Regions from separate parts of the Clostridium subterminale genome, predicted to be linked through region 1. Evidence: riboswitches for the same ligand, from Rfam matches in the RefSeq annotation. Region 1 holds a riboswitch; each other region holds the start of a gene.
The links. Region 1 has a riboswitch for cobalamin ahead of ABDZ93_RS08655 (hypothetical protein). Riboswitches for the same ligand answer to the same signal wherever they lie in the genome.

Region 1 (4,889 bases):
CCATATTGTCTCTTAGAACATCACGTAGATTTTCATTAGTTGCACAAAGTGGCGCTCTACAATCAAAGGTTCCCATTAATTCTGTAGTAGTATATTTAAATATATTTAAAGTTATGGTTAATTCCCCAGAAAGTTCATCACTCATCTTAACACCACAAGCTTCTCCCTTGAAATCTCCATGTGGGAATAACTTTTTAACAGCACATAGCTTATTAAATCCTTCACTATTAGCACATGGCATAGATGTAAGTAATTCTAACATTCCTGTAAGAGCATTGTTTCCATTTTCAGGAGTAGATGCATGTGCTCCAGCTCCCTTAGCCTTTATAACCCAACTTTCACCATCTTTATCAAATGTGAATTTTAAATTTGTACTTTTTGATGCATTTACACAGTATTTATTTATTTCTTTCTCTGAGAAGCCCTCTACCACTGCAATTGCAGTATCTGGAACTACATTAACCTTTACTCCACTTGTCATAGAAATTACTCTTGGAAGGTTGTTATCTTCTTCAAATTTACTTTCAAAAGGACTATGTAGTCCTCCCTTTTCAATATTTATAACAGGAAAATCTGCATCAGGTGAAAAAGTCATAGGTGCTTCATTCTCTTTTTTATAGTAATATGCTATGTCAGAGCTTCCACATTCCTCATCTGTACCTAAAATAAGACGAACATTTTTACTTAAAGGTATATTTAAATCTTTAACAGCCTTTAAAGCATACAAGGCTGCTAGTGCTGGTCCTTTATCATCAGCTGAGCCTCTTCCATATAATCTGCCATCCTTTATTATTGGTTCAAAAGGTTTTGTAACTGTCCAATCATCACTAACAGGCACTACATCTAGATGAGCTAAAATATCTAATTGTTTTTCTTTATCATTAAAATCAATAGCACCTACATAATTATCATAATTTTTAGTGTTAAATCCCATGCTTTCTGCTAGAGTTAGAGCAGACTCTAGAGCCTTTGCAGGACCTTCACCAAAAGGCATACCTTCTTTTGCCTCTGATCTATCACTTCTTATTCTTATTAAATCACATATGTCATTTAACATTTCATCTTTATGATTTTGAAAATACTCTTCTATTTGATTTTTATACATCCAAATCCCACCTTTATTTTAAAATTTAACTATAATTCCATTCTAATACTAAAATTGTTTTATTTCCATAGATGTCACAGTTAATTTACTCTTTAAGGCATCTGAAAATAAATAATAAGTCAAAGATGAGAAGTATATTTTGAGTTAGACAAGGAAACAGGTTCTGCAGATAGTAGCACTATCTAATGGTTCTATTGACGCAGTATAAGACAAAATAGACGAGCATTATGACTTATTTATTTTTTGAAGATACCTAATGTTTATTACAAATTTATTAATATTTATTCTATATCCTATAAATATAAAATATAATATATATAATTAATTATATAAGTATACTATTTAGTTTTTATGATACAAGTAGTATTACTTACATTTTAAGTATAAGGAGAATTTAAGATGTCAAAGAAATTTTTTAAAAAGTTAGCTATAACTTTAGGTATTCTCACATGTATATCTATACCTACAACTGCCTTTGCAGATATTCATGGTGAATACCCAAGTGGTGAAATTCTAAGTTTTGGTTCAGATTTAAGTGATAGTCAAGAAGCTCAATTAAGAGAATACTTTAAAGCTCCAGACAATATTGAAGCTATATATGTAGACAGTAAAATGGCAATAAAACAATTTGGACTTGATGAAAAGGAATTAACCAATTTTACAGGTGGATGGTATTCCAGTGCCTATGTTAAGCTATTACAAAAAGAAAATGGCGTAACAGTAAACTCTTCTAACTTAACTCTAGTAACTAATGATATGCTTGCCAATGCATTAATTACTTCTGGTATATTGAATGCAGAGGTTACAGCCTCAGCTCCTTTTGAGGTAACTGGAGAATCAGCCCTTGCTGGAATTCTAGCTGGTGCTGAGAATATAATGGGTGGTGAATTATCTACACCTAATAAGCAAGCTGCTCAAAAGGAAATAGATGTATCCCTAGATTTAGCTGAAGAAATAGGTGATACAGAAGCTTCTGCAATCATCAATGAAGTTAAGACAGCCGTTATAAAAGACAAGCCGTCTAGTGAAGAAGAAATTAAGAAAATTGTTGAGAAGGTTGAAAATAAATATGATGTAGATATAAGTGCTACTATTCAAAACAATATGGTTTCATTAATGTCTGATATAAACAACCTAGACTTAGACTATTCTAAGCTTAAGGATACCTTAGATAAAAGTGCATCTAAGTTTAAAGATGAGATGGCATCTCTAGGAAAAGAACTTAAGGATTCAGGCTTCTTTGATAAACTATTTAACTGGATTAGCGAATTCTTCAGTTCACTTTTCAACTAAAATGAAGGCTAAATTATAAAAATAAACCGCACCTTTTAAGGTACGGTTTATTTTTTATAGTTTGTTAGTAAACTCTATCATATGGTCATATAATTTATCTATGTTGTCATGGTTATCCACGTAGAATTTATATAGTTCATTATAGGATACATTCTTTATAGACTCGTCACATTTTCTAAAATTTTTCAAATAGTTGTAAAATTCAGATGATATCTGCGGAAAAAATCCAGCATCTACTGATTTGTCTATACTTACACTATATAAATTTTCATTATAAGGCTCGCTTATGGTTACTAAGCATTTACTCATATATTTTCCTAAAAGTTCTATAAACTTAGTAAATTCTGTCTTGAAGTTCTCTTCCGAAAAATCTATTTTCTCATTGTTTGTATCTATAATATTATCTAGGTTTTTTAAAACCTTTGGTACTTCTGATATAACTAGTAATAAACTTTCCTTATCAAATTGTGCTCTTTTCATATACAATCACTCCTTGCTAATAATTTAAATTTAATGCTTTATTACTGCTAAAATAAAAAACCTCTTAGCTACTAAAACTAAAAGGTCTTAAATCTTATTTATCATAGATTAAATCACACCCTTCCATCTCTCGTAGAATTATAGCGTAAAAAATAGGCAAGTATTCTGGCTTGAGTATCATTATTTTCTTCTGCCTTCCCATAAAAACAGTGGCATATTAGAAGAAAACTCCTCTCTTACAGCGGCGGGACCGCGTGGGATTTGCACCCAACTTCTCTTTTAATCAGCTATAAAAGAATATAACTGAACCCATCTTCCATAATATTCAATTGTTAATATCATATTATACCTTTCTTATTTTCATGTCAAACTATTAATTATAACTCTAACTATTGTTTTTCTTCCAAATTAGAAGTTTTAGTAGTTATTTTAATGTTTATTGTTAAATATCTAAATTTAACTAGCTATTTCTAATATTATATAACATATCCCTAATCTTTTTATCACTATATTCTTCTAATTTCAATAACTCATCATATGGATTTCCATCAATACCTAAATATTTTGCAAAAGCTGGTTCTGTTTTTAAGCCACTTTTCTTAAGGATAACAATCTCTTCTCTAGTTCTTTCTCCACCTAATCTAAGTATTCTATCTTCCACTACCATATGCCTATAGCCATTCTGCTTACAACTATTCAATGACTGAGCATATATTTCTATTTCAATATCTTCCACATAAAAATTTACAGTTAATATTGTCTCATTATCTGTACTATTATTACTTATATGAAGCTTGCTGAACATAGAATACTTATTTTCTACTATCTTCTGAAATTCCTTAAAATCATAAACTTCACATACTATATCTAAATCACTGTTTTCTATATCAATATTAATTGGTATAGTTCCTACTAATATTGGATCAAACTTTCTTAAAACATTAAATATATCTAGTTCCTTAAGTACTTTATATGCATTTTGTTGTTTTATATTACCTTGTTTAAGGTAGTTTATATTTGTAAAATCTTTATTCTTCATACTAATCTAGTTTTCATCCTTCTCTAAGAAATTTTCACTAATAAAAGCTGCTACACCATCCTCATCATTACTTCCTGTAATATGTGATGCACAATCTAAAATTTCTTTAATTGCATTTGATACTGCTATACCTTGTCCACAATGTTTTATCATTCCTATGTCATTAATATCATCACCAAATGCAGCTATCTCTTCCAGGCTAATATTTAAATATTTAGCTATCTCATTAATAGCATTAAATTTTGTTGCCTCTCTATGAGCAAATCTACACCAATTTTCTCCAACGAAAATTAGAAAACTACATTGTGGATATTTTGAAGCAATTTTTTCAGCAATACTATTTTCTAAAACTTCCACTGTTATTTTATAGGTCATACAATTTAGTGGTTTGGAATAATCAGTATATTTAGCATGAATATAATCTTCACCGTGTTTATTTATCTCTTCACTATTGGAATAATATGCATTTTCAGTTTCAACAGTTATTTCACCCACCTGTAAATCCATAACGCAATCCTTAATTAATGAATCAGATACCTCTTTTGATAGCATACATTTATAGATAACCTCATCCCTACACTTTGCTAATGCTCCTCCATTAGAAATTACAATATCAGGTCTTATTAGATCAATGTAATTAGTAGCTGCTTGCTCTGAACGAGCTGTAGCTATAGCAATATATATTCCCTGCTCCTTACATCTTTTTATAACATCTAAACTATAGTTAGAAATACTTTTATCTGTCCTTAAAAAGGTACGATCTAAATCAGTTATAATCAATTTAATCTTTTTATCCATATTAATCCCCCAACTAAATTAATTTTCATTATTAAGACTTAAATTATAGGAATTTAAATTCTCTCTTTTCTCCCATCCTATAGATCTCCAAAACTCATTCCCAATTTCATTATTAGTAAATACAACTAGTGTAGCTTTATTTATTCCTTCACGTTTTAAGGCATTAATAACTGA
Region 2 (4,889 bases), on a different contig from region 1:
AGATTTCGGTATTATTTCCTGTAATAACTGTAGTTTTAACATTTTCTAAGGAATTAAGCTGGTCATAAAATTCCAGAGACTTAGGTAATAATCCTAATCCACCGCCCATAATAAGGATCTGCTTTTCATTAGAAGAATTATTAGTTATAGTTTTTTTAAATTCTTCTTTTACAGGTATTCCATTAATAAATATTTTATTTTCAGGAACACCTTTTAAAATTAGATCCTTTTTTAAAGAATTACTTCCAACTAAATAGAAATTAGTATTATCATTAATCCACTCTGAATGGCTACTAATATCAGTTATACAAGTTATAAGAGGTAAAGAAGGATTATACTTCATCTTATATCTTGAAATTAATTGAGAGCAGAATGGCAGAGTAGAAATAATAATATTAGGTTCTGTATCTTTAATAAGTTCACCAAGTTTTGGAAGAAAATAACTTAAAAATGCAGGTCTTATGTTATGCTTTCTATTTTCTGTAATTTTATAAACTTGATTATAAAAAATACTTCCCTTGTTTACAATAACATTAAAAGCTTTATAAATTGTATTAGAGTAAGTTGGTAATGCATAATCAAAAACATCCTTTATAACTACAGATACATTAGGATATTTAGATTTAATTTCTTCACATAAAGATTTAGATACTGAATAATGACCCATACCAAATTTTCCGGTAAGAATTAATATTTTCATATTTTTAACCTCCCATTAATCATACATAATTTTTACTATAGTTTTATATTACCCGGTAAATCTTAAGAAATACCTTTAATAAATATTAAGATTTATTAAAGATTTAGGGAAAATTATTAAATTTAACATAAATTTATAATAAATTACTATATAAAATAGAGAAAGAAAGATATTAGTTATAAAAATAAAAAGGATTGTCTCAAAAGAATTAACTTTGAGACAACCCTTTTTAAAATACTATTTAGGGTTATCTAATTTTTTATTGTACATAAACATGTAAAGTGAAGCCGAAAATATAACTATGTATCCTAAAACACTTATGATATCAGGGGATTGGTTAAATATTACCATACTTATGATAGCTGAAAATATTATATTAGAGTAATCGAAAATTGATATTTCTTTTGCAGGTGCATACTTATAGGCAAGAGTAATTCCAAACTGTCCTATAGTTGCAAAGATACCAGCTAGTATTAAGTAGGTAAATTGAAGCCAAGTCATAGGCGTATAAGAAAATATCATAAATGGTAAAATAGTCACTACGGAAAAACAAGAAAAGTAGAATACTACAGTATAATGTTTTTCACGATTTCCAATGGCACGAACACAGGTATAGGCAGCTCCAGCAAATATGGCAGATGAAAGTCCTATAACATAAGGAATTATATCCACACTAAAAGCTGGTTTAATAATAAGTAGTGATCCAAGAAATCCGACAGTGATAATAGCAATATGCCTTAGTTGCAAATTTTCTTTTAAAAAGATAGCACAGAAAAGTATTACAAAGAAGGGACTTAGCTTATTAAGCATATTAGCATCGGAAAGAATCAAATGGTCAATGGCATAAAAGTTTAATATTACTCCTAATGTACCTAAAGTAGATCTCATAATAAGAAGCTTTTGGCTTTCTTTTTTACCGAAGAATCTTTCTTTGTGATATATAATCATTCCAAGGGCTATGACAAAAGAAACTATGTTTCTAAAAAAAGCTTTCTGCATAGAAGGTAAATCTCCAGATAGCTTTACAAATGCGGACATCATTGCAAAGCCGAAGGCAGATAAAATAATTAATATTATTCCTTTAATTCTATTACTCATAGTACGTCTCCAATCTTAAGTTAATTTTTATAAACTATTTTAAAATACAGTTTATGTATTATAGTAAAGTTATAAATACAATTCAAATGATATTACTTATCAATTATAATTATCCACTATTTCATAAATTTTTCAAGGGAATAGGGATATTTACGAATGTTATGTAAATTTGATTTATATTTTAATTAATAGTTTTATATAATATAAGTGGAATCTATAAAGATTGTTGAATAAGTTATCCTAGTAGTATATAATTTAAAGTAGATGAATAATAGTTTAAGGTACTTTAAGTTTAATAGGGAAAGTGGTTAAAATCCACTGCAGCCCCCGCTACTGTGTACGGATACAAGTCATAATACCACTGGTGATTCACTGGGAAGGGAATGATGAGGATAAGCCGTGAGTCAGGAGACCTGCCTAAAACTTTGTTAGTTGAGACCTTCGGAGGGAAGAGTATATCAAACTATTTTTTAGTTTAATAAATTTAGTTATGTGTATTAACACCCTTATCTTAGAGGATAAGGGTGTTTTTAGTTATAATAAAACTATTTAAAGAATAAATTTTAAAGAATAAATTTAGATGGAGTGATAAGAGTGGAAGAGTTAAAAAAAATATTAAGTAGTATTGAACATGCAGATAAGGAAGTTATGAATAATTCTAAGAATTATATAGATCATTTAAGTAAGCCCATAGGAAGTTTAGGAGCCTTAGAAGATATTGTTGTTAAACTTAGTGGGATTAAAGGTGAGCATATAAAAGAGATAAATAAGAAAAATATAGTTATAATGTGTGCTGATAATGGAATTCAAGAATCAGGGGTTTCATCATGCCCAAGGGAGGTAACGGCTACAGTTACAGAAAACTTTGTGAAGGGTACTACTGGAGTGTGTATATTAAGCAAATACTATAATAGTGATACTACAGTGATAGATATAGGTGTAGATAAGGACTTTACTGATTCTAGAATAATTAACAGAAAGATTAGATATGGTACAAGTAATATGATTAAAGGTCCTGCAATGACTAGGGAAGAAGCTATCAAAGCTATAAAGGTAGGAATTGATGTTGTTAAGGAACTAAAAAATCAAGGATATGATTTAATAGGAACTGGTGAAATGGGGGTAGGTAATACAGCTACTTCTGCAGCTATAATAAGTGTATTCTCAGGAATCGATAGTGATTTAATAGTAGGTAAAGGCTCAGGTCTAACAGATGATGGATTGTCTCATAAAAAGGCTGTGGTAAAAAAATCTATTGAAATAAATAAGCCTAACAAAAATGATGTAATAGATGTGCTTAGTAAGGTAGGTGGATTTGATATAGCTGGACTTTGTGGAGTATTTTTAGGAGGAGCTATATATAAAGTACCAGTGGTAATTGATGGGCTTATATCATCAGCAGCAGCTATTTGTGCAAAGGAATTAAATTCAAAGGCTTCTGATTATATGTTTGCATCTCACCTTTCAGCAGAACCAGGAGCACAATATGCAATGGAAACTTTAGGACTTGAGCCTATGTTTAGCTTGGGAATGAGATTAGGTGAAGGTAGTGGATGTCCAATAGCCTTTGGAATAATAGAGAGTGCTGTTTTTACTATGAATAATATGGATTCCTTTAATGAAGCTGGTATAGATAAAAAAGATTATATAGATATAAGAAATCAATAGAATGTGCACAGGTTGTATATAGATTATTGGGTATACATCTTTTTATAAAGGAGTGTAGTAATTGAAAATATATATAGTTAGACATGGGGAGACAGAAGAAAATATAAAGAAGACTTACTATGGAGAAATAGACTGTGAGCTCACAGCAAAGGGAATTAAACAAGCTGAATTAGTAGGAAGAAAACTGAAGCATATAAACTTTGATAAGGTGTTTTGCAGTGAAAAGAAGAGGGCGAAGGATACACTTAAAAGAATATATGAAGGAGAAGAGTTTATAGTAGATTCTAGATTGAATGAAAGAAACTTTGGAATATTTGAAGGTAAAAGCTATAAACAGCTACAAGATTTATTCAAGCTGGAATATGATGATTGGACAAAAGATTGGAAGCAGTATTCCATAGAGAATGGAGAAAGTTTTGAGGAAGTTTATCACAGGGTAAAGAACTTTATGGAAGAACTAAAAAGAGAATCCGTTGACAATATACTTATTTGTACCCATGGAGGAATTATAAGAACTATATATACTTATATATTGGAAGGTTGTTTAGATAATTATTGGAGATTTAATTCTAAAAATGCAGATTTGTCCATAATTAAACTAGAATACGGGTACTTTTATATTGATAGTATAATTCCAGTAGAATTTTAATATAAATTAATTTGTTTATAAGTATAAAGAAAAGGAGAAAGATAATGAGTAAATTAACTTTAGTTACTGGTGGATGTAGAAGTGGAAAAAGCAAATATGGAGAAAATCTACTCAAACATACTGATGATGTATTATATATAGCAACAGCTATAGTAACAGACGATGAAATGAAACACAGAATAGAAAAGCATAAGGAAAGCAGAAATAAAAAATGGGAAACCTTAGAAAGTTATAAAGATTTACATAAAAAAATAGAGAGATTCAATGAAAAATATATTTTTTTAGATTGTGTTACTATAATGACTACAAATTTAATGTTTGAAATCACTACAAATTACGATGACATAAGCGATGAGGAAATAGATAAAATATGTGATAGCATAAAAAATGAATTTACATTATTCTTAGAAAAATGTAGAGAATTAGATAAAGAAGTTGTGTTAATTACTAATGAAGTTGGATGGGGATTAGTGCCTGAAAATAAATTATCTAGAATTTTCAGAGATATTCAAGGGTTTATAAATCAACATGTAGCGAACATTTGTGATGAAGTATATTTAGTTTGCTGTGGACAAGGATTAAAAATAAAGGGATAGACGAGGAGTATTATTATGATTAAAGGTTTGATAATTTTAGCTATAGTAACTATTATGGTATTAGGAGCCATAGGAAAAGAAAAGATTTTCTTTAATAATTTTCTTTTACTATTTCAATTTATAACTAGAATACCAGTGAATATATCTTTAGCTTGTGAAAAAGAAAACTTTAAAAAAG
Region 3 (4,889 bases), on a different contig from region 1:
TTTCCTTTTCTACCCCAAATACCAGAGATAATTCCCACAAGTCCCCAAGAAAACATCTGCCATGGTGTCCATGGTCCCTGTCCAAAAAATATATTAGACAAAAATGCTGATGTACTCCCAATAAGAAATCCTTCATAGGGTCCAAATACAAAACCTGATAATGCCACAAGGAATGTTACCGGTTTCACATTTGGTATAGGAGCAAATGCAATCCTAGATAGTGCAGTAAATGCACTTAGAGTTGCAATTACTGCAATCTCCTTTGTACCCAGCATACTTTTCTCAAAGTAAAAATAACTTAAAAACAGTATTCCCAAAACCCCCAATGTAGAAAGTAAAGCAAAACTATTTTGTATATCCTTTTGCAGTGTAAGTATCATAAGAACTAAAATAATAAGGGATGTTATTATTAAACTAATTTTTTTCATTTGCTTGTCCCTCTTTTAGTAAATATTTTTTTCCTTCATCAAGTGTAAAAATCTTCTCATTTACATTCTTAAAAAGTTTATTTATGGAAGTTGTATAGTAAATTCCATGGCTTAGTACCTCATCTCTACTTCCTATTGATACTACTTCTCCATTAAACATAAGGGCAAAATTTTTGCAAAAATCACAGGCAAAATCTACATCATGGGTGACCATAACTATTGTAGTTCCATTATTATTTAAATTTTTAAGAACCCTACCTAATTTATTTTTAACTTCAAGGTCAAGGCCTCTTGTTGGCTCATCAATGAGAAGTATTTTAGGCTTCATCACCAATATAGAACCTATGGCTACCCTCTGTTTTTGACCTCCACTTAAATCCCTTGGATTTTTATCCATAAGTTCATAAATATCTAAATCTTTTAAAACCTTTTCTAATTCTTCCTTATCAAAGGAATTATAATTATCCATTGTAAACTTTAATTCTTCATACACCGTTGATTTTGATATATAATCATTTGGATTCTGTGATACATATCCAATGATACTTGCCATCTTATTAACAGTTAATTTTTTCACTTCATTACCAAATACCTTAATACTACCTTTATACTCTTTAAGCCCAATAAGAGAATTTAAAAGTGTACTCTTACCGGCCCCATTTGCTCCCATAATACCTATGAAATCTCCATTTTCAATATTTAATGAAAGATCTTTTATGGCATGAATTGAATGAAAATAGCAATTTAATTTTTCTATTTCTATTGCATTATTACCATATTCGCAGGCTTGTTTCTTAATATAATTTTTATCTGTTTTTGAATCTAAACACTCTAATCCAATGTCAGAATATTTATCATCGATTTTACATCTAGTTTCTTTGAAATCATTAGGCATGGCATCCCATGAAAGTTTTTTTGTTAACTTCAAATAATCAGGTAAAAAATTAAAAACTTCTTCCTTAGATTCTTTATAAAAATCATACCTACTATTATAAAAATTAACTTTACCCTCATTCATATAGGCAATCTTATCAGCTATATCAAACCATTTATTTACTCGCTGCTCTATAACTATTATTGTTATTCCCAATTCTTCATTTATTTTTCTAATTAGATTCACAATGCTTTCTGCCGCAGAAACATCAAGCTGAGAGGAAGGTTCATCAAAAATAATACATTTTGGCAAATATGCCACTGCAGAGGCTATTGCAACCTTTTGCTTTTGCCCTCCTGATAAAGTTGTTATATCTCTTTCTGCCAGGTCAGTTATTCCTATAAACTCCATGACCTCCCATACACGTCTCTTAATTGTTGATTCACTTACCCCTATATTTTCAAGTCCAAAAGCAATCTCTCGGTGAACCTTATTCATCATTAATTGCTTCTCTGGATCCTGAAAAACCATTGTAACTGTCTTTGCCCTTTCGCTATGGCTCATCTCTTCTAGCGATACTCCATCAATGATAATTCCTCCTGATATGGTACCACCGTAAAAATGAGGAACAGCACCTGTAATTGATTTAGCTAAAGTTGATTTTCCTGAACCCGATTTCCCAACTACTAATAAAACATCTCCTCTACCTAATCCTAAATTTATGTTATTTAAAGATTTCTTTCCTTCTAGAGGATATGAATAACTTAAATTTTCAATCTCTATATATTCCATTGTCTTTCTCCCTACTATATTTTAAAATTAATAATGTAATAGCTAGAATTATCACAAATATTGATGTTGTTCCATAGTTAAATATATTTACTAGACTTATCCCATCATATATTTTGAAATCAACAGCTCCTTTATATTGAGCAAATATATATACTATTAATAAAACTCCGCTTAAAACCATAATAGAAATATCTTTTTTTCTAAACTTCTGTCTGTCATAGGTACTTCTTTCATTACTTAAAAATCCTCTAACAAAAGCTGCTTCCCCTATATCGAAAGAACTTTCCATAGAATTTTCAAGTAATATTGACAATACTGGAACATAGCTTTTAGTCATTTCTCTTGAACTCTTTTTATTAAAATCAACTCCTCTAATTGTATAAATTTCTTTAAGTTTATTTAATCTATCTCTAAGACCAGGAACTAACTTAAAAGCAATAACCAGAGTTAAAGTTGATTTTGGCATCTTGCTTGAAAAATATGAAATTGCCCTATCTGAATCAATAATAAATTCAAAGGATATAAAGAGACTGGCCACTGCAAATAACTTAAGTGCCATTGTTAATGCGTATATCAAAGCCTCCAAGGTAAATTTTTTACTTCCAATTTGAAGTAAAACCATACTACCTTGTGTAACAAATATCATATTTAGAAGAATTATAAATATGGCAAAGGGTATAAAATAAACTAAAACTTTTTTTAATTTATATGTGTTTCCGCTATATATGAATAATGAAAATATATAAAAATATAGAGAGAAAACCACTGCTGGATTATCATTAGAAAAAATTATTATTATTAATGATAAAAATAAAATAATATATGTTAAAACATGAAAATCAAACTTTCTTATTTTAAAACTCAATTTTTCGCCTCCTTTTAATAAATATTAATTTACTACTTATTTCGAATAAATTTAAACGTAAAAAAAGTCCATTTAACTCTAAGTTAAATGGACTTAAATAACATCATAATTACCAATCATATACATCATAAAAATATATAAATACAAAGAATATATTAAAAATATATTTATGTATACATATGTATATAAATATCTTGTGTTACACCACTCCATTCTCCGCAGAGTTTACGTGTTAAAACACAGGCAGGTCTTCTGACTCAGGTTTCATGGTTTTTGTACACCTTCCCAGTTTCCCAGTGGTATAAGTACAAAACTCCACCTTTACAGCGGCGGGACCGTGTAGGATTTACACCTACTTCCCTTTTAATTGATAAAATCAAACCTATATTTCATTATTTACTTTTTATTCATTTTCGCAAATTTTACAAATATGATTATACTACAACAAATATTTACATTCAAGGGGCAAAAGTCAATTGTGAGTAAAATATATTATTTTTAATACTTAATTCCATCCCAGTACATGGTTTCTTGAACAATAGTTTTATCCGATAGATTAACTCCTTCCATTGCCCACTTTTTAAATTCTGGGAATCCTGTTCTATCTACAATATATCCTATATGCTCCTTACCACCTGGGGCATCCTTATCTATATATTCCTTAACATAGTTATAAGTATTACAGATAATTTTTATGATACTTTCCTCATCTACCCAAGCTATAAAATCTTTTGCCATACGTGGATTTTTCTTTCCTGTTCTACCTAAAAGAACAAGCTTGTAATATTTTTCTCTACTTCTAGTCCATGCATCCGTCGGACACGCTATTACACACTCTCCACATCCTATACACTTTTTGTGATCACGTTGAATTTTATAGTTATTCATAGTTAATGCTCCAGTGGATTTCCTTGTACATGCTTTTACGCAAGCTCCGCAGGATACACATTTATTCATATCATATTGTGGTTCGGTCATTCCTATTATTCCAAAGTCATTTAATCTAACTTTTGCGCAGTCATTAGAGCACCCTGTTAATGCCACTTTAAAGTGTAGGTCATTTGGGAATATAGCCTTTTCTATCTTTTTAGCAAACTCTGTTGTATTGTAATTAGCATATGGACAGATATTGTTTCCTACACATGCAGATATATTCCTAGTTCCAGCTGCAGAATAACCCATGCCTTCATCTACTTGATTAATTTCTAATCCTTCGATGATTGGTTGTAGTAAAGCATTTACTTTATCTATATCTTCAAATCTAATACCAGGTACTTCAAATCCTTGTCTCGTAGTAATGTTTACAGTTCCATCACCATATTTTTCTGCAATCTCTTGAACCATAGATAAATACTTAGCATCCATCTTCCCCCCTGGAACACGAATTCTTGATGCAGTAAATCCTCTTGTTTTTGTAACTCTAAAGGCATTCTTTTTAAGTTTTTTAGTGTTTATATCCATATCCTCACCTCCAATTAATCTATTAGCTCTTTACCCTTTGTATAGTTAAATACAGGGCCATCTAAGCAAATATAAGTATCATCTATTTTACAGTGTCCACATTTTCCAATTCCACAACACATTTTTCTCTCTTGAGAAATCCAAATATTCTTCTCTGGAATTCCTCTCTTTAAGAATTCTGCCACAGTAAATTTCATCATGATTGGTGGTCCTACTACAACTACTTGTACATCATTAATATCGTTTATATCCATATCAGGAATATACTTAGTCACCATTCCCACATTCCCTTTATAATTCTCGTCTGCTTTATCTACAGTAAGAATTAGGTCTATAGTATTCTTCCATCTCTCCACATCATCTTTAAATAAAACATCTTCTGGTGATTTAAATCCACAAATTAAAGAAAAGTTTTTAGCATCCTGTGGATTATTAGCAAAGTAGTCCACAATTCCTCTTACTGGAGAAA

Region 2: it holds a riboswitch for cobalamin, as region 1 does, so the genes downstream of both, cobT (nicotinate-nucleotide--dimethylbenzimidazole phosphoribosyltransferase) here and ABDZ93_RS08655 (hypothetical protein) in region 1, are expected to answer to the same signal.
Region 3: it holds a riboswitch for cobalamin, as region 1 does, so the genes downstream of both, ABDZ93_RS06580 (energy-coupling factor transporter transmembrane component T) here and ABDZ93_RS08655 (hypothetical protein) in region 1, are expected to answer to the same signal.

The regions. Positions count from the first base shown of each region.
Region 1 is NZ_BAAACI010000005.1:242,813-247,701, reverse strand. Features, by position in the region: gene pepV (dipeptidase PepV) at 1-1,105, opposite strand, end outside; gene ABDZ93_RS08660 (DUF1002 domain-containing protein) at 1,505-2,398, shown strand; gene ABDZ93_RS08655 (hypothetical protein) at 2,453-2,878, opposite strand; cobalamin riboswitch at 3,017-3,206, opposite strand; gene ABDZ93_RS08650 (DUF4269 domain-containing protein) at 3,339-3,917, opposite strand; gene ABDZ93_RS08645 (HAD family hydrolase) at 3,924-4,715, opposite strand; gene ABDZ93_RS08640 (GNAT family N-acetyltransferase) at 4,734-4,889, opposite strand, start outside.
Region 2 is NZ_BAAACI010000007.1:234,589-239,477, reverse strand. Features, by position in the region: gene ABDZ93_RS14795 (MGDG synthase family glycosyltransferase) at 1-700, opposite strand, end outside; gene ABDZ93_RS14790 (DMT family transporter) at 938-1,798, opposite strand; cobalamin riboswitch at 2,061-2,233, shown strand; gene cobT (nicotinate-nucleotide--dimethylbenzimidazole phosphoribosyltransferase) at 2,393-3,466, shown strand; gene cobC (alpha-ribazole phosphatase) at 3,528-4,115, shown strand; gene cobU (bifunctional adenosylcobinamide kinase/adenosylcobinamide-phosphate guanylyltransferase) at 4,160-4,711, shown strand; gene cobS (adenosylcobinamide-GDP ribazoletransferase) at 4,727-4,889, shown strand, end outside.
Region 3 is NZ_BAAACI010000002.1:153,008-157,896, forward strand. Features, by position in the region: gene ABDZ93_RS06570 (ECF transporter S component) at 1-428, opposite strand, end outside; gene ABDZ93_RS06575 (ABC transporter ATP-binding protein) at 415-2,094, opposite strand; gene ABDZ93_RS06580 (energy-coupling factor transporter transmembrane component T) at 2,075-2,959, opposite strand; cobalamin riboswitch at 3,185-3,360, opposite strand; gene asrC (sulfite reductase subunit C) at 3,458-4,420, opposite strand; gene asrB (anaerobic sulfite reductase subunit AsrB) at 4,435-4,889, opposite strand, start outside.